2 regions of the Hyphomicrobium methylovorum genome follow, and region 1 is predicted to be linked to the other one. Evidence: predicted binding sites of a transcription regulator. Region 1 holds the regulator's gene; the other holds the start of a gene.
The links. The regulator LexA, encoded in region 1, represses DNA repair genes until DNA is damaged. The targets are predictions, from matches to a motif close to TGTTCNNNNTGTGTTCNG.
Positions count from the first base shown of each region.

Region 2: a site for LexA is predicted at 1,835-1,852, ahead of DLM45_RS03110 (single-stranded DNA-binding protein). Genes of this name have one in related genera too.

Region 1 covers NZ_QHJE01000001.1:489,074-498,740, forward strand. Annotated here, with positions in the region: gene DLM45_RS02565 (response regulator transcription factor) at 1-461, shown strand, start outside; gene DLM45_RS02570 (hypothetical protein) at 506-703, opposite strand; gene DLM45_RS02575 (PilZ domain-containing protein) at 1,027-1,443, shown strand; gene DLM45_RS02580 (MBL fold metallo-hydrolase) at 1,664-2,572, shown strand; partial or broken gene DLM45_RS16660 (DUF1499 domain-containing protein) at 2,664-3,482, opposite strand; gene pdxH (pyridoxamine 5'-phosphate oxidase) at 3,562-4,197, opposite strand; gene DLM45_RS02590 (hypothetical protein) at 4,448-4,816, shown strand; gene DLM45_RS02595 (hypothetical protein) at 4,857-5,000, opposite strand; gene lexA (transcriptional repressor LexA) at 5,300-6,037, shown strand; gene DLM45_RS02605 (ComEC/Rec2 family competence protein) at 6,031-8,391, opposite strand; gene gltX (glutamate--tRNA ligase) at 8,507-9,667, shown strand, end outside.
Region 2 covers NZ_QHJE01000001.1:596,072-605,738, reverse strand. Annotated here, with positions in the region: gene DLM45_RS03120 (hypothetical protein) at 1-168, shown strand, start outside; gene DLM45_RS03115 (YkgJ family cysteine cluster protein) at 1,281-1,649, opposite strand; gene DLM45_RS03110 (single-stranded DNA-binding protein) at 2,043-2,564, shown strand; gene DLM45_RS03105 (c-type cytochrome) at 2,672-3,049, opposite strand; gene DLM45_RS03100 (PRC-barrel domain-containing protein) at 3,189-3,821, opposite strand; gene gyrA (DNA gyrase subunit A) at 4,143-6,899, shown strand; gene coaD (pantetheine-phosphate adenylyltransferase) at 7,001-7,525, shown strand; gene DLM45_RS03085 (MGMT family protein) at 7,553-7,957, shown strand; gene DLM45_RS03080 (peptidylprolyl isomerase) at 8,099-8,638, shown strand; gene DLM45_RS03075 (peptidylprolyl isomerase) at 8,711-9,187, shown strand; gene DLM45_RS03070 (DUF423 domain-containing protein) at 9,187-9,600, shown strand; gene queA (tRNA preQ1(34) S-adenosylmethionine ribosyltransferase-isomerase QueA) at 9,619-9,667, shown strand, end outside.

The sequences.
Region 1 (9,667 bases):
ACGCGGGCGCTGGCGCGCTGCTGATGCATATCGATATCACACCCTGGATTCAGGAGCGTGGTGGTTTCAACGATGGAGATAGCGCGCCGGGCTGGGACATGCCGGTGACGCTGAACCCGATGCTCGTTCAAGACACGATCGCCAAAGCGTTGGCAAAACAGTTCGCACAATCGATCCCGGAGCCGAAGCGCGGATCTATAGGCTTTGCCGCGAAGTCCACGCCGGTCGCGCATGCGGACGTTGACAGTCTCAGTCCGCGCCAACGCGAGGTGCTTCTTCTCGTTGCCGCAGGCAAAAGCAATCAAGAGATTGCGGAAGACCTCGACTGCTCGCTGAATACCGTAAAACGCCATGTTACTGCGGTGTTGCAGAAACTTCGTCTGCCGAACAGGACGCGCGCGGCAGCGTTGGTCAATCAGTTGAATTTGCTTCCAGCCGACAATCGGCGGTCGCGCCGCTAGCTGTTGCTGGCCGTCTCTCGGCACGGACGCGTCTCGGTCGTTGTTCACATCGGCACCAGGATTTTTGATTGCTTCGCTGCGCCGACCGCAGTCGATTTGCGGTGCTCGATATGTCGGCGAACGAGGTATTCGGAAATGTTGGGCGTGCGCCGCTCACACATCATATGAACGGCCGTACGCGCGAGCGCACCGTCGCCATCAGCGTCATTTTCAATTGGCGACAGGACTGACATTCTCAGCACGGGCGCCTTCCGCCCGAGGTTTTTTCCTGTCGTTAGCTTGGCACCGATGAATGCGGTCGCGACTGGAACTGCGAACGCGCCAGCAACTTGATCGCGCCGCTAGGCTAACTCCGATCGCATTCCTTCGTCTCCCTAGAATCGAAAAGTATTAACACTAAATTACTATAAATCAGGAGCCACACAAGATATGTTCGAGCGCTCACGTCGGAAGTCGCACCGGCGACGCTTCCGTTAATACCAAAATAGCACTTTAGTGTTATTTGTTTGCTCTCTCGAGGCGCCGCGTGCGCTCTCCCATCCGCGTCAACTGGCAAGGAGCGACCATGAAGAGTTTGCGCATCACGGGGCAGTTCCTTCGTAGAAATGACGAACGGCTTCCGCTTCAATCCGCTGCCATCTTGGAATGCCGGGGCGTGTCCCGCCGCATCGCCATCGTGGATTTTTCGAGCACGGGATTGCGCGCCGATCACGTTACGGGACTGGCTGCGGGAGATGCCGTTACCATTGCTCTGACGCCGGAACTGGCTGTTGAGGGGACCATTGTTTGGCTCGTCTGGCATAAAGCCGGTATTCGCTTTTCGCGCCCTCTGGCGAACTCCGATCCCGTTCACGCTCACCTTGCCGCTGAGGCTGCGAAGCTCGTGCTTGCGCGTTCGCGTGCGGTCACGGCTCTGGCACAGAGGGACGCGAGCCGAGCACAAGCCGAAAGCTGCTCCGATCCGAATGGACCCCGTGCGTAGGCACGCGCCATCGTGGCTTTTGCGCAATCCGATTGAAATCCAGATGCTTTCCTGCCCGCACAATGCGCGCGGCGGCATCGAGCCTGCTTGCAACCTCCTCGTGATTTGTTAGGCACTGTGCCGGCTGGTATTTGCCGTGCGCCGAATTTGGCCTCAGGCAAATGCGGACTCGGCGCACGCTGGTCCGTCGCCGCCGCACCGGAGGTTTGGAGGCAATCGCTTGGCCGCACTCGATTTCAAGACCGATATGGCCTTCGCCTATGGCGAACCTTCGCCGATGGGTCGGGGGATCTTGCGGATCGTTGCCAACAATCCTGGCCCGTTCACATTCAAGGGCACAAACAGCTACCTCGTCGGCTCGACGTCACTCGCCATTATCGATCCAGGCCCGGATGATGCTGACCATCGCGCGGCCATTCTGCGAGCCGCTGGCGGCCGACCGATTACGCACATTTTTTCAACGCACGCCCATCGCGATCACGTCGATGGTATCTCCAAACTCAAAGCGGAAACCGGCGCGATTGTCGCCGCCTATCCACGCGATTCTGATGCCAGCAGGATCGCCCTCGCGGATAGTCCATCGGGCAGCATCTTCGTCGACTATGGGTTTCTTCCCGATATTCCGCTGGCTGGCGGCGATAGCGTCTCGGGAGAGGATTGGACCCTGACGGCGATCCATACGCCAGGACATGCACCGGATCATCTCTGCTTTGCGCTTGCGGACCGGCCGATGCTGTTCTCCGGCGATCATGTCATGGCGTGGAATACAACGGTGGTTGCGCCGCCCGAAGGGCGAATGGTCGATTACGTCACGTCGCTCGAAATCTTGCTCGATCGCCGGGACGACGTTTTTCTTCCCGGTCACGGCGGCCGCATCTACGACCCCCAGCGCACTGTGAAAGCGTACCTTTTGCATCGGCGCTGGCGGGAGCAATCCATTCTCTCCGCGCTCTCAGAAGGCGCCATGACTATTCGTCGAATTGTCCCCGTGGTCTACCAGAACCTCGAACCGAAGATGCTCCCGGCTGCGACGCTTTCCGTTCAGGCCCACGTCGAATTCCTGCGCGAGAAGGGTCTGGTCGCCTGCGATCTGCCTTTGACGCCGGACCGCGAGCTTTCGGCGATTTGACCTTGTTTTTCTCCGCCTTTGCCTTGCGCGCCGCATCCTTCTCTGGATCCGGCACGGACGCTTCGTAACGCGCCGCAATTTCTTTCAGCAGACCGCGCACGCGTTCGGCATTCCGGCCAAAATCGTTCTGTCCGTAGCGGGCAGCCGATCGCACGTCGATGCGCGAGGATCCTTCTCCGGCAAGAACGCGCACGACAACGTCGTCGAAAAGCCCGAGGATGAGCGAGTGATCGGAGAACTCGATAAAGCCCGGTGCGTTTTCCTCGTCCTCGGGCGGGAGTTCCAACGTCGTGCGATATTTCAGTTTCGTCAGCGCCTGCAGCACGATCTCGTAAGATTCATCCGTCGAGCGTGGAAGAACGAGGCTCTTCAAGTCCGGGTAGTTCTGGCGTTGTAGATCCGCGACGCGCGCACCTGGATAATCCGTCGGGTTGGCTTTCGCGTCGCGCGCTTCCTTTGCGTCGGTGAAGTCAGGCGGCTCGTTGACGTCCGTTGAGATGTCGCTGATTTCGGGCCAGCTCCAGCTCAGCACCCAAAGTCCCGCGGGGATCGCTAACAGCATCAGCGCGACAAGCGCACCGCAGACGACACGCGCCGTTCCCTGGCGACCCGTGATCCAGATATCGAGCCCTGCGAAGGCTGCCATCACGAGGGCCAGGATCGCACCGGCGATCACGGCCGCAGCGATCGTCATGGCGACGGGCGTGGCAATCATCGTCAAGCGATGCAGGACAGCCGTCACGAGAGCGGCGACAGCAGCGAAGATCGCGAGGCGGCTTGTCCAGACGGCCAACGCCAGCGGCGGCTGACCAGCGGCGTAATAAACCCGCGTGGATTGGACACGGTCGCGCGGGCGCCGCTTTCTAGGCCGTTCCTGCGCAACGCTCTCCGTCAACATTGCCGGTCCCATCCCCCGTCGCGGCGTCTTTGAAACCCATTATCCCGTAGCGGCCAAAACGGAGCTTTTTTGCGATGGCTCCGTCGGACACTCAGGGATAGAGGCGTGTCTTGTGCCAGGAATCGTGCGGCGCGTCGCGGCGAAAGACAATCCGGTTATGCAGGCGGTAGTCGCCGGCCATCCAGAATTCGATTTCGACCGGCACCACGCGGAAGCCACACCAGTAAGGAGGGCGCGGCGTCTCACCCTCTCCGAACTTCGCTTCGTAGTGCTTCACCTTGGCCTCGAGCACCTCGCGCGACGATAGCGGGCGCGATTGCTGCGAGGCCCATGCGCCAATGCGGCTTTGGGGATGGCGCGTGGCAAAGTACCGGTCGGCTTCCTCGTGGGACACGAGAGAGACGGCGCCTCGAATCCGGATCTGGCGCGACAGCGATTTCCAATAGAGGAGCAGAGCTGCCTTTTGCGACGCAAGCAACTCGCGTCCCTTCGCGCTTTCGATGTTCGTGTAGAAGTGAAAGCCGCGCTCGGCGACATCGGGTTCGTCGACACCTTTCAGCAGAACGGTTCTGACGTTCGGCAGGCCGTCCCCATCGACCGTCGCCAGCGACATGGCGTTCGGGTCTACGCTTTCGGATTTTTCAGCCTCAGCCATCCAGACGTCAAATAATGCGAACGGATCATCCGCAGCCGTAAAGTCCGGTTCCTGCCCGCTCGCTTCAGTCATGCTCTCACTGCCGCTCATGTTGCCTACTCAATCATTGATTTTAACGCGTAACGACGCCTGAAAATAGTACAGCGCCCCCGCGATGTTCAGATCGCCTTAACCATAGCGAGTCACACTCGCTTCGTCGCCCTGTCGGCGATTGTTTGTAGCGGTTGCGTCAGAGAGTCGAGTTATGTCCTCAAATGCGTCTCTTTTTCCCCTTGCCGCGACTGGCGCCACAGCTGTCGCGTTAGTCGCGGCCATTTTCTTCATGAGCGGTTTCGCGAGAGCCGCTGAGCCAGCCGCCGCGGCGCCGAATTGCCCCGCGGTCAAGGATGAGCGCCCGTTGGCGCCGTCCAAACTTGCGATCGCCCCTCCCCCGCTCGACGAGGTCGATGAATATGCGGCCCTTGAAAGCGTGCAGTACGCGCTGACCCAGGTTGCCGACGGTTCGAGCTACGTCTGGCATCGTGCCCACGGACGCCTCTCAGGCCTCGTGAAGCCCGTCTCCTCGTTCAAGGATACGCACGGCTCTGTTTGCCGCCACGCCGTTGTGGTGCTTAGCGGAACCGACGTGACCAAGCGCACCGAGATCGTGGCCTGCCGCCTTCCCACCGGCATCTGGCAAGTCTCGGGTTGAGGGTGCTGGGCCTTCGCGAACGGTCGAGGCCAACGGCGCTTTAGTGCCGGGCGGAGCCGTGGGTATGGACGCCGGGGAGCATGTGGCGTGATCCGCGTTCGTTGCCGACGATGGCGTTTGCGACGACCGTTCCGATAACGGTCACGATGATCCCGATGACGATCTGCGAAAACCAGCCGCGCATGTTCGATCCCCGTTGCGTTGACGCGCGATAGCGCATGCCGTGGGTTCAACAACCGTCTCGGCACCTGAAATCCGTCGCGCGAATGATGCGCAGCGCACGACGAGCGCCTCTGTACTCAGTCTCATTTTTGCGGGTGTGGAAAACTGCCAATTGCCCCGACTTGCGGAACGAGACAAGAACGTGTAGTGTACAGACACGATATGTACCGCGCATGTGCTTGCGTTTCGATGGGTACGCAGGTTGCGCGAATAGCGCCTGCCAAGCTGACAGACTGCTCAACGGGGGCGAGAACTCACTCGATGCTGACTGAAAAACAGAAAGACCTGCTGCTGTTTATCCATGGACGGATGCAGGAGCGCGGCGTTCCTCCCTCCTTCGACGAGATGAAGGACGCGTTGGATCTACGTTCCAAGTCCGGCATCCACCGGCTGATCACGGCACTGGTCGAACGTGGTTTCATTCGCCGCCTGCCGCATCGGGCACGCGCTATCGAGGTCATCAAGCTACCTGACAACCAACCGGCCGCTTTCGCTGCACCAGCGCCGGCCGCCGCTGCAACGCCCCAGCGCGGATTTCAGCCTAGCGTCATCGAAGGCTCCGGGCCGCCGCGGAGCAGTCTTGGCTCCACGCCTCCGTCACATGTCATCGACGCGCGCACAGTTTCGGTGCCGGTCATGGGCCGCATCGCGGCGGGTACGCCCATTAGTGCCATTCAGAATCATACCCACGACATCGCCGTGCCACCCGACATCCTGACCAACGGCGAGCATTTCGCGCTGGAGGTCAAAGGCGACTCGATGATCGAGGCCGGTATTCATGACGGCGATACGGTCATCATTCGGCGGTGCAACACGGCCGAGAATGGCGACATCATCGTTGCCCTGGTCGAAGGCGAAGAAGCGACGCTGAAGCGGCTGCGCAAAAAGGGCTCGACGGTTGCGCTCGAAGCGGCGAACCCCGAGTTCAAGACGCGCATTTTCGGGCCGGACCAGATCGACATACAGGGTCGGCTTGTCGGTCTTATGCGGCGCTACTGAAATTCGCCCTCGTCCGCGTCGTGCTCTGCTTCGCCGGGATCATCGTAGTGTCCGGCGGACGGCGGCGGGGACCTGGCGTCGGACGGGGCTCCTGCGTTTCCGCTAACGGCCTCGGTCTTGGATGTTTTTGAGCCCGGGCCGTTTGCAATGTTGGGCACGGGCAAGGTATTCGATGACGCCGCGCCTGCCGGTTTGAGCCTTGCGCGATGCACGGCGCTGCGTTCCGGCGTCGGGCTCCAGGGGCGGACGCCACGGCGGGCCGCCACCGTTTCGAAGCGCACGCGCACTTCTGGATTGTTGCTCTCCTGATCGAGATAGAGTGCGTAGGCGCCGTTGCGCCAGCGGTCGAACACGTCAATGACGGTCGCGGGTACGGCGCATTCGGCGGGCTTCGGCGTAGCGAGAATAAGCACGTCGGCATTCAAGCAATCGTCAGGAACTGCGGCCGGGTGCCGGGCAACGGCGATCGTTGCGCCTTTGACGCGTGCGGTGCAGCCGACGCTGTCACACGTGAACGCCGACATTTTCTGAACTTCGGCGGCGCTGCGTGAATCGCCGTCGTATTCAAGCCAGCGTTCGAGATCGTATTTCGCGTTCTTCACCGGAAGCGCCGAGAGGCTGCCTGATGCGTCCCGTACGGCGACGAGCGTTCCTTTCTGCGCGACAAAGATATCGGGACGTCGCATCCAAGGCGCGATCATCACGCCGATAACTGCAATGCCGACGCCGAGCAGTCGCAACCGCGTGCGCCAAAGCGCAAGCCACATCCCGCCCGCAACCATCAACGCAAACGAGGCGAGAGAGATCTCAGGGAGATGGCCGACCGCACCCGGCAGCGCGCCGACGTAGTTTGCGCACCACGTCATTCCCTGAATGCCCCAGCCCATCGGCACCAGCCCCAAACCTTCCAATCCGAGCGGCATGAGAAACATCGCAACGAGTGCCGCTGGCATCACGAGCAAGTTGCAGATGGGGATCGCGATCATGTTCGCGAGCACGGCGTATTGCTGGCTCTGATGGAAATTGTAGGCGGCAAACGGCGCGACGGCGAAACTTGCAATCAGCGTGGAGGCAACGATCCCGGCGAAGAACCCACCAAGCCGCAATACAGGATTTGGGCGCGCGCGCGTTCCGGCGAACCGGCGCAACAGTTCATGCGAGGCGATGAGCGCCGTCACAGCCGCGAACGACATCTGAAACCCAGCGTCGAGCAAGCTCTCTGGAAACACCACCAAGATCAGGAAGGCCGCAAGCGCGACGTTGCGCAGGGCGAGCGCGGGCCGATCGATCAAGACAGCACCGAAGATAATCAGGATCATCAGCGCTGAACGCACGGTCGCGAACGCGCCGCCGGAGATCGCGAGATAACCGATTGAGCTGAGTATGCCGCCTGCTGCTGCGATTTTCTTGATCGGCAGTGTCAGCGCGACACGCGGAATGGCGGCAAGCATCAAGCGCAATGAATAGAAGACCGCGCCCGCCGCGATCACCATATGCAGGCCCGAGATCGACAAGATGTGAAAGAGGCCCGAGTTCTTGAACGCGTCGTTGGTCTCAGCGCTGATGCCGCCGCGTTCGCCGGTGATGAGGGCCAGTGCGATTTCCCCGGATTCGTCGGGCAGCACTGCGCGGATTTTTACGGCAATCGACTGGCGGATATTTTCAATGCTGCGGCGATACCATTCGGAAAGGCTGCCGGTTTCGGCATGTGCCTCGATCGCGGGTGCCGCGAATGCGTATCCCACAGCTCCGATGGAATCGAACCAGGCCGTGCGTGCGTAGTCGAAGCCTCCGGGCAGTGCGGGGCGCGCCGGAGGCGAGAGGTTTGCTTTGATGCGAATGCGGTCACCGGGCGATGCGAGAACGCGCGACGACATCGTCCGGATGCGCACGACGGCGGGCGTCATCTCCGCCGATACTCCGGAGATTGCCGGATCTCTGATCGTCAGCCGCTGCCCGCGCGGCGTTTTCGCTTCGACCATCACGACGGTTCCGGTCACTTCGACGTTGCGCATCACCTTGGTCAGCACCGGCGCGCGCACCCATTCGGCTCGCAGCTTGGCGATGAGGAATCCGGTTCCCGCCAATATCATTGCTGTCAGAAGAACCGATGCGAGTGTGCCGCGTACGGTCACCGCCCGCAGAATGAGCATCAGCAGAAGCGGTACGGCTGCGACGAAAATGGATGGCTCGGCAGGCATTGCGAAATAGGCAGCGATCCCTGCGCCGAGACATACGGGCGCCCAGAGAAAGAACTGCTCACGCTCACGATCGATCGCTGCCGCCAGGAAGCGCGGCGTAGTCTGCGATGGTGCAGCCATCGACTCATCGATGCCGCGCGTTTCGATCGACATGATCCCGCCCGCCGTTCAAGGCCCGGGCAGTTTCCCCCGCCCCCTTAACTTGTCAGCCCCTCCATGCTACGAGCGGTCTGAAAATCCCTCAACCTCCGTTTAAGCAAAAGGTCCAATGGCAGAGACCCTGAATTCCGACGCGCCCGTTGTTCGCTTTGCGCCCTCACCAACCGGATACCTGCATATCGGCGGCGCGCGCACGGCGTTGTTCAACTGGCTCTATGCGCGCGGACGTGGCGGAAAGTTTCTGCTGCGCATCGAAGATACGGACCGTGAGCGGAACAATGAGCAGGCCGTTGCCGCGATACTGGATGGCCTCAACTGGCTTGGGTTGACGTGGGACGGCGAAGCCGTTTCGCAATTTGCACGTGCCGACCGGCATCGCGAGGTTGCGCAGATGCTCCTGGAGCGTGGTGCGGCTTACTATTGCTACGCGTCGCCCGCCGAGATCGACGCCGCGCGCGAAAAGGCGCGTGCTGAAGGTCGCCCGCATATCTTTCTATCACCCTGGCGCGACCGCGATCCGAGCGAAGCACCGAAAGACGTGAAGCCGACCGTCCGCCTGAAGGCTCCGCGTGACGGTGAGACGATTGTTGCCGATCATGTGCAGGGGCGCGTTGTATTTCCCAACAAGGATCTGGACGACCTCATCATCCTCAGGTCCGATGGGAATCCGACGTACAATCTCGCGGTCGTCGTCGACGATCACGATATGGGCGTGTCGCACGTCGTGCGCGGCGCCGATCATTTGACGAACGCCGGCCGGCAGACGCAGATTTATCACGCACTCGACTGGGCGGTGCCGGAGTTCGCGCATGTTCCGCTCATTCACGGCGCGGACGGCGCCAAGCTCTCGAAGCGGCACGGCGCGCAGGGCATCGAGGAATTCCGCGCGATGGGTTATCTGCCCGAGGCGCTGCGGAACTACCTCGTGCGGCTTGGCTGGAGCCATGGCGACGACGAAATTATTTCGACGGACGACCTGATCCGCTGGTTTGATATCGATGACATCAACAAGAGCGCCGCGCGTCTTGATTTCAAGAAGCTCGACGACCTCAACGGGCATTACATCCGCGCGGCGGCCAACGAAGATCTGATGAACCATGCGCGCGAGATGCTGCGCCACATGGATGTGAAAGCCCTTTCCGCCACAGCAACCGATCCCAAGGCGCCTTTGCGTTCCGACGTGGCTCTTGCGCGTGAGATCGAGCGGCAACTTCCGGATATTTCGACGGGGATGGAGCTTGAAGCGCGTTTCGCGGCGAAGGGTTGGGAA
Region 2 (9,667 bases), 110 kb from region 1:
GTTGCGCAGGACGCCAGCGTGTTGTGCCAGGCGAAGGATTCCAACAACAACATTATCCGCGTCACGCAGACCGGCAATCAATGCGTTCGCGAAACGGTCTCGATCTTCCGCGGGTCGGTTGAAAAGAGCGAGTCCGTTCCGTGCGCTACAGCTTGCCCAATCAAATAGCGCATACGATGCGCGCCTGAGCGAGCTGGCTTACATCGCAGACTTTGCAGCAAGCCGTTATTGATACCGTCTTCGTTGGATTTCACTCCGGCGAAGACGTGCTGTTTCGCAATCACGCGATGGCGTTGAAAAACCAATCGCATCGAAACTCCGTTCGCGGGCGCGAAAATCTTTCGTAAAATTTGTGATCGCGGAAGCGTCGATGATGCCTTGACGTCATGCGATTTCAGTCCCAGATTTATTGATGTTACGGTGCTGTTGTCGTCATTCGGTCCTTTGAAAGAGGCGTCTCGGCCGGCGGGTCGACGAGCCGGGGACATTGGATGGCGAGCCAGTGGGGCGCATGCGGCGAGTGAGGCTCGTGCGTTAAATGGTAAGGCAGCAAGCGTGACACGGCGAAACTGTTCGAGGAGGACTATGACTCCACCGGGTTACAAACCTGGACCTCGAGACCTGATCACGAGGTCCGCAGTTTGAAGGGCGCTCTCGAGAAATTGGCCGCGTCCAAGCAAACTGTCGTTCGCACAATTTGGAATCTTCACACGAGGGCGGATGTCCGAGTGACACACCAGAGCCTCGCTTCAAACGTCCGGTTTTAGTCTGGGCGAACCATCGAAGGTAAAACCGAACCCCGCGCGGATCCAAGGACCCGGCGGGGTTTTGATTTTTGAGCGGGTAGAGTTTTCGCTGCACCCTCGTCATCCTCGGCTGAGCGCGACTTAGTCGCCTCGAAGACCGGGGATCCAGCGCAAAAGTCGCCGAAGGCGCAAAATCGCTGATCGCACTGCGTGGAAAAAACTTGGTCGGCTTTGCCGAGTCTCACGCTGGATCCCCGGCCAACATTCGCTTCGCTCATTCGGCCGAGGATGACGGAAGAAACGCGCTGGCGGCCGGCTCGACGAAGGAGAGTCGCCAGCGCCACAGAAACTCCGGCCGGCTCGACGAAGAAGAGTCGCCAGCGCCAAGGGAGGACTTCGCCCGGCTCGACGTTCGCTCTTCGGCCGAGGATGAAGATAACATTGGTCTTCCGGCCAGAACTCACTCTCACCCCACGACTGCATCCGGCGGCCGGCTCCGCGAAGCGGAGGCGCCGGATGCAGCAAACGAGAGCCTCAATCTTTGTGATTGGTGATCGCGACGAAGGTGTCGTCGTTCTGGCAGCGCCGCTCATGCATCAGGAAGTCGTAATATCCGCAGCGCCCGGTGCCCGGATAGGCACGACAGGCACCCGGACGCGCCTTGTAGATCGTGCAGCGGCGAAGTTTGGTATCGAAGAATTGGCAGATGCGGCCGTAATGCGGATCGCGCTTGCGGCGCATCAGATACTTATGGCCGTGGCCTTCGCGCGTGAATCGCTTCTTCGCCGTGCTGTAACCGAGGTTAAAGTAGGTCGCGAGCCGCTCGACGTCGCGCTTATTGAGAGCAATGACGGGATATGAGCAGCAGTACCCGGGGCAATTGCTACAATTGTACTGGGCCATCGTGCAGTCGCGGTGCTCCGGTAAGGCGCATACAACGACGCGCGTGAACGGCTATCGCCATACTCCAACGTGAAGACCAGTCAAGCCACGTCAGCGGTGATCGTGCGCTTTCTCAACATCGCGTCACAGGAAAGTTCGAGTCGAAGGGCGGCGAGCCTTGCCTCAGCAGGTCGCGCAGCCTATATAAGAACATTAGTAGAACAACGGCGGGACGGCGCTGACTTGGGCCTGAAGGATGAAAGGTCTGTGCAAAAGCTCGATCTCGTGCGCAGCAGGCGGTCCTAACCGCTAAGGTCGCCAAGAGATTCTCGCGTCCGAAGCTGATACAACCAGCGCGGACGCCGCTATGCCGGCAGCGGATGTCGCCAACTGAAGTTTGTAGGAGATGAGCACATGGCAGGCTCGGTCAATAAAGTCATTCTCGTCGGCAACGTCGGCAAAGACCCGGAAATCCGCAGGACGCAGGACGGCCGTCCGATCGCCAACCTGAGCTTGGCGACCAGCGAGACCTGGCGCGACAAGTCCTCGGGCGAACGCAAGGAAAAGACGGAGTGGCATCGCGTCGTTATTTTCAGCGAGCCGCTGTGCAAGGTCGTCGAGCAGTACGTGCGCAAAGGCTCGAAGCTTTACATCGAAGGCGCGCTGCAAACCCGTAAGTGGACGGATCAGTCCGGCGCCGAGAAGTATTCGACCGAGGTCGTGCTGCAAGGCTTCAGCGGTACGCTGACGATGCTTGACGGTGCCGGTGGCGGTCGCGGCGCGTCCTCGGGGATGCAGGAAAGCGGTCCCGATTACGGCAACGACGGCGGTTTCGGCTCATCGTCTGGCGGAGATCAGCGTCGCGTTTCGAAGTCGAGCGGCGGCGGTAAGAGCAGCAGCTTCGATAAGGCGCTCGACGACGAAATCCCGTTCTAAGCGTTTCGCATTCGAGCGGCCGCGGGCCGCTTCAGCGTCGCCGATCCGGTATCGGGTTTATCGAACGCACATCTACAGGCGCGCATCATCCGCGTGAACGAACCCGCTCACTGCGGGTTCGATTTGAGAAATTCGATGATCTGCGAGCGGACCTTGGCGTCCGAGATGCCGACAAACGGCTTCATGTTGTTATTCGGAACGACGCTATCCGGATTGGCGATGAACTTATCCAAAGTGCCTTCATCCCAGACGATCTTCGCGTCCTTCATCGACGGCGAATAGGAATAGCCCTCAACCGATCCCGCTTTCCGGCCGATGATTCCGTGCAGGTTCGGACCAAGCCGGTTGTCGCCCTCTTTCCACGTGTGGCAGGTGCGGCAGTGATTGTTGAAGACCTGTTCGCCCGACGGCTCCTCGGCAGCGGAAGCAGCAGTTGAGAGCGCCGCCGAAAGAAGAAATGCCGCCGCGATGACGATGATCTGCATAATCAATCCTCCGTGGTTGGCATAAATCTGATCTGTAGCGGGAAATATTCCCGAATACGTTGGAAACGCAAAAGGCCCGGTACTGTTCCGTACCGGGCCTTTCAGAGATTGCGCTGGATGAATCGCGGTTAGGCGATCGTCATTGGGCAGGCTTTGCTTCCGGATGGGCCGGTTGCGCCGCAGCCTTCGCTTTGTCGATGGCCGACTGAGCGTCTTCCTTGGCCTTCTCGAGCGCGGGGCCCGCTTTTTCCTTCGCCGACTCGTAGGCGTTCACAGCGGCGTCTTTCGCCTTCTGCAGGGCGGGACCGGCATTTTCCTTGGCCGCCTCGTAGGCATCCTTCGATTTATCGCGCAGCTCTTCGCCCTTTTCCTTCGCGCGCTGCACCCAGCCCTTGGGCGGAGTGATGCGTTTGAAAGCAGGCGCGGCCGTCAGCGTTTCTTTCGTCGCCGTGGGCATGACGACGTTCATCTTGCCGTCGGTGGATTCGATGCTGAGCGCAGAAATATCGACGCCGACTTTCTTCTCGCCCACGCCAAGCAAACCACCAACTCCGACGATGACGCCGACGATTCGATTGTCGCTTTCGACAATCAGATCCTCGATGTCGCCGAAGACCTTGCCGTCGCTGCCGTGAACGTTGGCGCCGAGAAGGCGGTCTTTCGCAAGATACTGCGTCGGCTTCTGTTCAGTGAAAAAGAAGTCTCCCGCCACAGCCGGAAGCACACCGGCCGAGAGCATGAAAAAGGAGAGCGCGAGATGATGAACTTTCATCGAATGGGGTCCCTGTTGCGATGATAAGCGAAGTGCCCGGTGGTCTAACATGGCCACTGGAGCAAGACGTGGGCAGCGCTTTTACAAAGCTATCCGTCTTTAGTCGCGACAAGCTCTGAGGGCTTATGTGGATGAGCTTTGCTTAGGTCCGCCCGTGCCGTATAAAATATTGAAAACACATGACAAATTTTGGCGGGCCTGCTAGCGTCATGTCGCCGCGCCAATGGCATTCGCGCACCAGTTGGGCTAAACTCAAAACCGCATCTTCTGCGCCGCGCGCTGATACTCGCGTGCATCCCGCCTTCGAGAAAGAACTGACCTTTGACCGATAGCAGCGACGACGAGAAATCCGGCGGCCGGGAGCCGAATGACATTCGCCCGATCTCCATCGCCGAGGAGATGAAGCGCTCGTATCTCGACTACGCGATGAGCGTCATCATCAGCCGCGCGCTGCCCGATGTGCGCGATGGTCTGAAGCCGGTTCACAGGCGCATCCTTTACGCGATGAACCGCCTGCATCTCGACTGGAACAAGAAGCATATGAAGTCGTCGAAGATCGTCGGCGACACGATGGGCGACTTCCATCCGCACGGAAACATGGCGATCTATGACGCGCTTGTGCGTCTTGCGCAGGATTTCTCGATGCGCGTGCCGCTGGTCGATGGCCAGGGCAACTTCGGTTCGATCGACGGCGACCCGCCTGCCGCAGAACGCTACACGGAATCGCGTCTCGCGAAGATCTCGCAGTTCCTGCTCGACGATCTCGACAACGACACGGTCGAATTTCGCGATAACTACGACGGCCGCTTGCAAGAACCGAGCGTGCTCCCGGCGAAATTTCCGAACCTGCTCGTCAACGGCGCGGGCGGCATCGCCGTCGGCATGGCGACGAACATTCCGCCGCATAACCTGGGCGAGATCATCGACGCCTGCATCGCAGAGCTCGACAATCCCGAAATCACGATCGATGAGCTGACGCAGATCGTTCAAGGCCCAGACTTCCCGACGGCCGGTCTGATCCTCGGCCGCGGCGGCATCCTCTCGGCCTACCACAAAGGCCGCGGCTCGATCATCATGCGCGCGCGCGTCAACATCGAGCACATCCGGAAGGATCGCGAAGCGCTGATCGTTACCGAAATTCCGTATCAGGTGAACAAGCGCGTCCTGATCGAGAAGATTGCCGATCTCGTGCGCGAGAAGAAGATCGAAGGCATCTCCGATCTCTGGGACGAGTCGAACCGCGAAGGCATCCGCATCGTTGTCGAGCTGAAGCGCGACGCCGTCGCCGACGTGGTTCTCAATAACCTCTACAAGTATTCCGATCTGCAGACGACGTTCGGCGCCAACATGCTGGCGATCAACGGCGGCCGTCCGGAAAGTCTGACGCTGCGTGACATGATCACGGCGTTCACCGCGTTCCGTCAGGATGTCGTCACGCGGCGCGTGAAGCATTTGCTGAATAAGGCGCGCGATCGCGCTCACGTCCTCGTCGGCCTCGCGATTGCCGTCGCCAACATCGACGAAGTCATCAAGCTCATTCGCCATTCCGCTTCGCCCGCTGAGGCCAAGCAGGAATTGATGGCGCGTGACTGGCCCGCGAAAGACATGGCGCCGCTGATCGAATTGATCGCAGACCCGCGCCACACGCTTTCGTCCGGGGGCACCTACAAACTTTCGGAAGAGCAGGCGAAAGCAATCCTCGAACTTCGTCTCGCGCGCCTCACCGCACTTGGCCGCGACGAGATCGCGGACGAATTGAACAAGATCGCGATCGAGATCAGAGAGTATCTTGCGATATTGGCATCGCGTGCGCGCGTCGTCGAAATCGTCAAGGGCGAGTTGACCGCGATCCGCGATGAGTTCGCAACGCCGCGCAAGACCGAAATCGTCGACATCGAAGGCGAGGTCGAAGACGAAGACCTCATTCAGCGCGAAGATTGCGTCGTCACCGTCAGCCACAAGGGCTATATCAAGCGCGTTCCGCTCGCGACGTACCGGGCGCAGAAGCGCGGCGGCAAGGGCCGCTCCGGCATGGCGACGCGTGACGAGGATTTCGTCACCCAGCTCTTCGTAACGTCGACGCACACGCCGGTGCTGTTCTTCTCTTCGCGCGGCATGTGCTACCGCATGAAGGTGTGGCGTCTGCCGGCGGCATCTCCGCAATCGACGGGCAAAGCGCTCGTCAACCTGCTGCCGTTGAGCCAGGGCGAAGTCATCACCTCGATCCTGCCGCTGCCGGAAGACAGCTCAACCTGGGGCGAACTCGAACTCATCTTCGCGACGCGCAGCGGAAACGTGCGGCGCAACGCGCTCACCGATTTCGAGAGCATCAATCGCAACGGCAAGATCGCGATGAAGCTGGATGAAGGCGACAGCATCATCCAGGTCGCGATCGCACGCCCCGAGCAGGATGTGCTGCTGACAGCCGCGGGCGGCCAATGCATCCGCTTCCTCATCGGCGACGAGATCCGCCTATTCAAAGGCCGTGACTCGACGGGCGTTCGCGGTATTCGCCTCGAAGAGGGTGACGAAGTCATCTCGATGGCGATCCTCGATCACTTCAGCGCACCGGCTGAAGAACGCACCGCCTATCTGAAGCAGGCGAATGCGCTGCGCCGGTCCGACGAGGCGGAAGACGCCGAAGTCATAGCCGAGACGGATACCGAAGCTGATCCCGAAGAGGTATCGGCCGACGCGGTGACGTTGCCGCCCGAACGGTTTGCCGAGATGCAGGCAGCGGAGCAATTCGTACTGACGGTTTCGCGAAACGGCTTCGGCAAGCGCACGTCGTCGTATGAGTTCCGCACCTCGGGTCGTGGCGGCAAGGGCATCCTCGCGATGGTTGCCAACGACAGAAACGGTCGCTTGCTCGCGTCGTTCCCAATTGGCGAAAGCGATCAGATAATGCTGGTAACAGACGCCGGTCAGCTCATCCGCTGCCCAGTTGATGGCATCCGCATCGCGGGCCGCAATACGCAGGGCGTGCGCATCTTCAAAACGGATGCCGACGAAAAGGTCGTATCGGTGGAGCGCATAACCGAGGAAAACGCTGAGAACGGCGAAGCGTCCGAAGCATGATAAAACGGCAATGACGATGCCTGATGCGAAAGGCTTAGGTTAATTTCCGATTGTCTCCGGATAAGCTTGCTCTCACAGCAAAAGCGAAGCTAAGAGTGCCTATGGCATCGAAGCGACAAGCGACAAGCGAGCGCAAGGCGAAAACGGGCTTCTATTCGGGCTCCTTCGATCCGGTGACTCTCGGCCATACCGATGTTATTCGCCGCGCGGCCGGAATTGTTGATCGCCTTGTAATTGGTATCGGCAACAATCCAGGCAAAACGCCGATGTTTTCGACGGCTGATCGCGTGGCGATGCTCGAAGACGAGCTTCGTCCGATTGCTGACGAGACGGGCACGGACATCGCTGTCGTTACGTTTACTGGCCTCGCCGTCGATGCTGCAGCTGCACATGACGCAACTGTCATTATTCGTGGATTGCGTGACGGCACAGACTTCGACTACGAAATGCAGATGGCGGGCATGAACGGCGACATGGCACCCACCATTCAAACGGTTTACGTCGCTGCGTCGCCAGCGGTTCGTCATATAGCGGCAAACCTCGTTCGCGCGGTCGTCTCCATGGGAGGCGATCCATCACCATTCGTATCGAAGCACGTTTTGAGGCGCCTAAAAGACTGCAAGTAAGATCCGCTCAAGCAACTGAAGAAGTGAATGTCGATAATCATTCGCGTTAAATCGGAGCTTCTCTCGCTGTTGCGCAGTGTGCCGTCTGGCCGGGTGACGACCACCGAAGCGCTGGGTTATCGGATCGGCGTATCGCCGCCCTTGGTTCAATCGCTGCTGGCCCATTTGACGGAAGAAGAACGCGACTACGTTCCTTGGCATCGTGTCGTTGCAAAAGGCGGCGCTATAGGCCGCGGACCTAATCGCGATCGTCAATTCGCGCTTTTGATCCGCGAAGGCGTACACGTCTCGCCCGCTGGCATCATTCATGATCTGACGCGCTATCTGGCCGGAGATCCCTATTCATCGACCCCAGAACCCGCTGATTCCGCAGGCCCCGAGAAAGAAACGGCAGGGCAATTGTCGCGCTCGCGCGGAATGAAGCATTACTGATTGCCGCGCATCAGCAAACCTTGCAGGCGGGCCGTCAAATCGCCATAAGGGCGGCAACACTGCCCCAAGTGACCATCGGCCAGCCGACGTCCATTCGGCCAACGGTCTCGCAAAACCAAGATCAGCAATATGAGGAACGCCATGGTCCGTCGTTTGTCTTTTGTCGTCGCGTCCCTATTCGCCGTCGCTTTCGCGGCAGCAACGTCGGCCAATGCCGCCGGAGATAAGCTCGTTATCGAACTGCCAAGCGGCAAGGTCGTTATCCAGCTCCGCCCTGATCTCGCACCGAAGCACGTCGAGCGCGTCAAGACGCTCGCCGCTGAGGGCTTTTACAACGGCGTCAAATGGCATCGCGTGATGGAAGGCTTCATGGCTCAGACCGGCGACCCGACGGGCACCGGCATGGGCGGTTCGAAGCTTCCCGATCTGCCCGCGGAATTTTCGCAGGAACCTTATAAACGCGGCACCGTCGGCGCAGCCCGCACGGCCGATCCGAACTCCGCCAACAGCCAGTTCTTCATCTGCTTCACCGATACGGGATGCAGCGGCTTGACCGGCCAGTATACCGTCTGGGGCCAGGTCATTTCCGGCATGGAAAACGTCGACAAGATCAAGCGTGGCGAAGAAGGTTCCGGCACCGTCACGGATCCAGATACGATGGTGAAGGTTTACGTGGAATAGCGGCGTCTACGTCACGTCGCTTGCGCGCGCTCCATCGCGGAGCGCAACCAACTCTCCGAGAAAGGATGGCCTATGGCCGACTACAAAGACCCTGAAAACACGCTCCTGATCGAAACCAGCAAAGGCCCCGTCGTGATCGAGCTTCGCCCCGATCTCGCGCCAAAGCACGTCGAGCGCATCAAGACGCTGGCGCGCGAAGGCTTCTACGATGGCATCGTATTCCATCGCGTCATTCCAGGCTTCATGGCGCAGACCGGTTGCCCGCAGGGCCGCGGCACGGGCGGATCGAAACTCCCGAACCTTCCCGCTGAATTCAACACCGAATCCCACGTCCGTGGTGTCTGCTCGATGGCACGTGCGTCCGACCCGAATTCGGCGAACAGCCAATTCTTCATCTGCTTCGACGACGCGTCGTTCCTCGACAAGCAATACACCGTCTGGGGCAAGGTGATCGAAGGCATGGACAGCGTTGACAAGATCAACAAGGGCGAGCCCCCGCAGCAGCCGGATAAGATGATCTCGGTTCGCGTCGCTGCGGACGCCGCCTGATGTCGACGCCGACACAAGGTGAACGCCCATTCGGCGCGACTTCGGTCGCGCCGTTTCTCGCTCTCGTATGGGCAGGTCTCGCAGGCGCCAGCGGCGTAGCTCTCGCAGCCGCGGCGGCCCACAAAGTGGAAAGTCCGGCACTCGCGAGCGCCGCGACGATGCTGATTGTCCATGCGGTTCTCGCGGTCGCACTCATCGCAATCGCATTTCAGTCCCGCTGCGCCAAGCTCTGGTGGGCGACTGCATTCGGAATTCTCTTCGCCGCCTCCCTTTTCTCCGGCTCGATCGCCCTGCGCGCGCTGACCGGCGAACAGCTCTTCCCGATGTCGGCTCCGATTGGTGGTACGCTGATGATGGTCGGCTGGATCGTCATCGCGATTTTGGGTTTGGCGCACGCCGTCCGAAAGCGCTGACCGGAAAGCTGGACGCGCATGCGCACCGATCTTTTCGATTTTGAGTTGCCTGACGGCGCGATTGCCC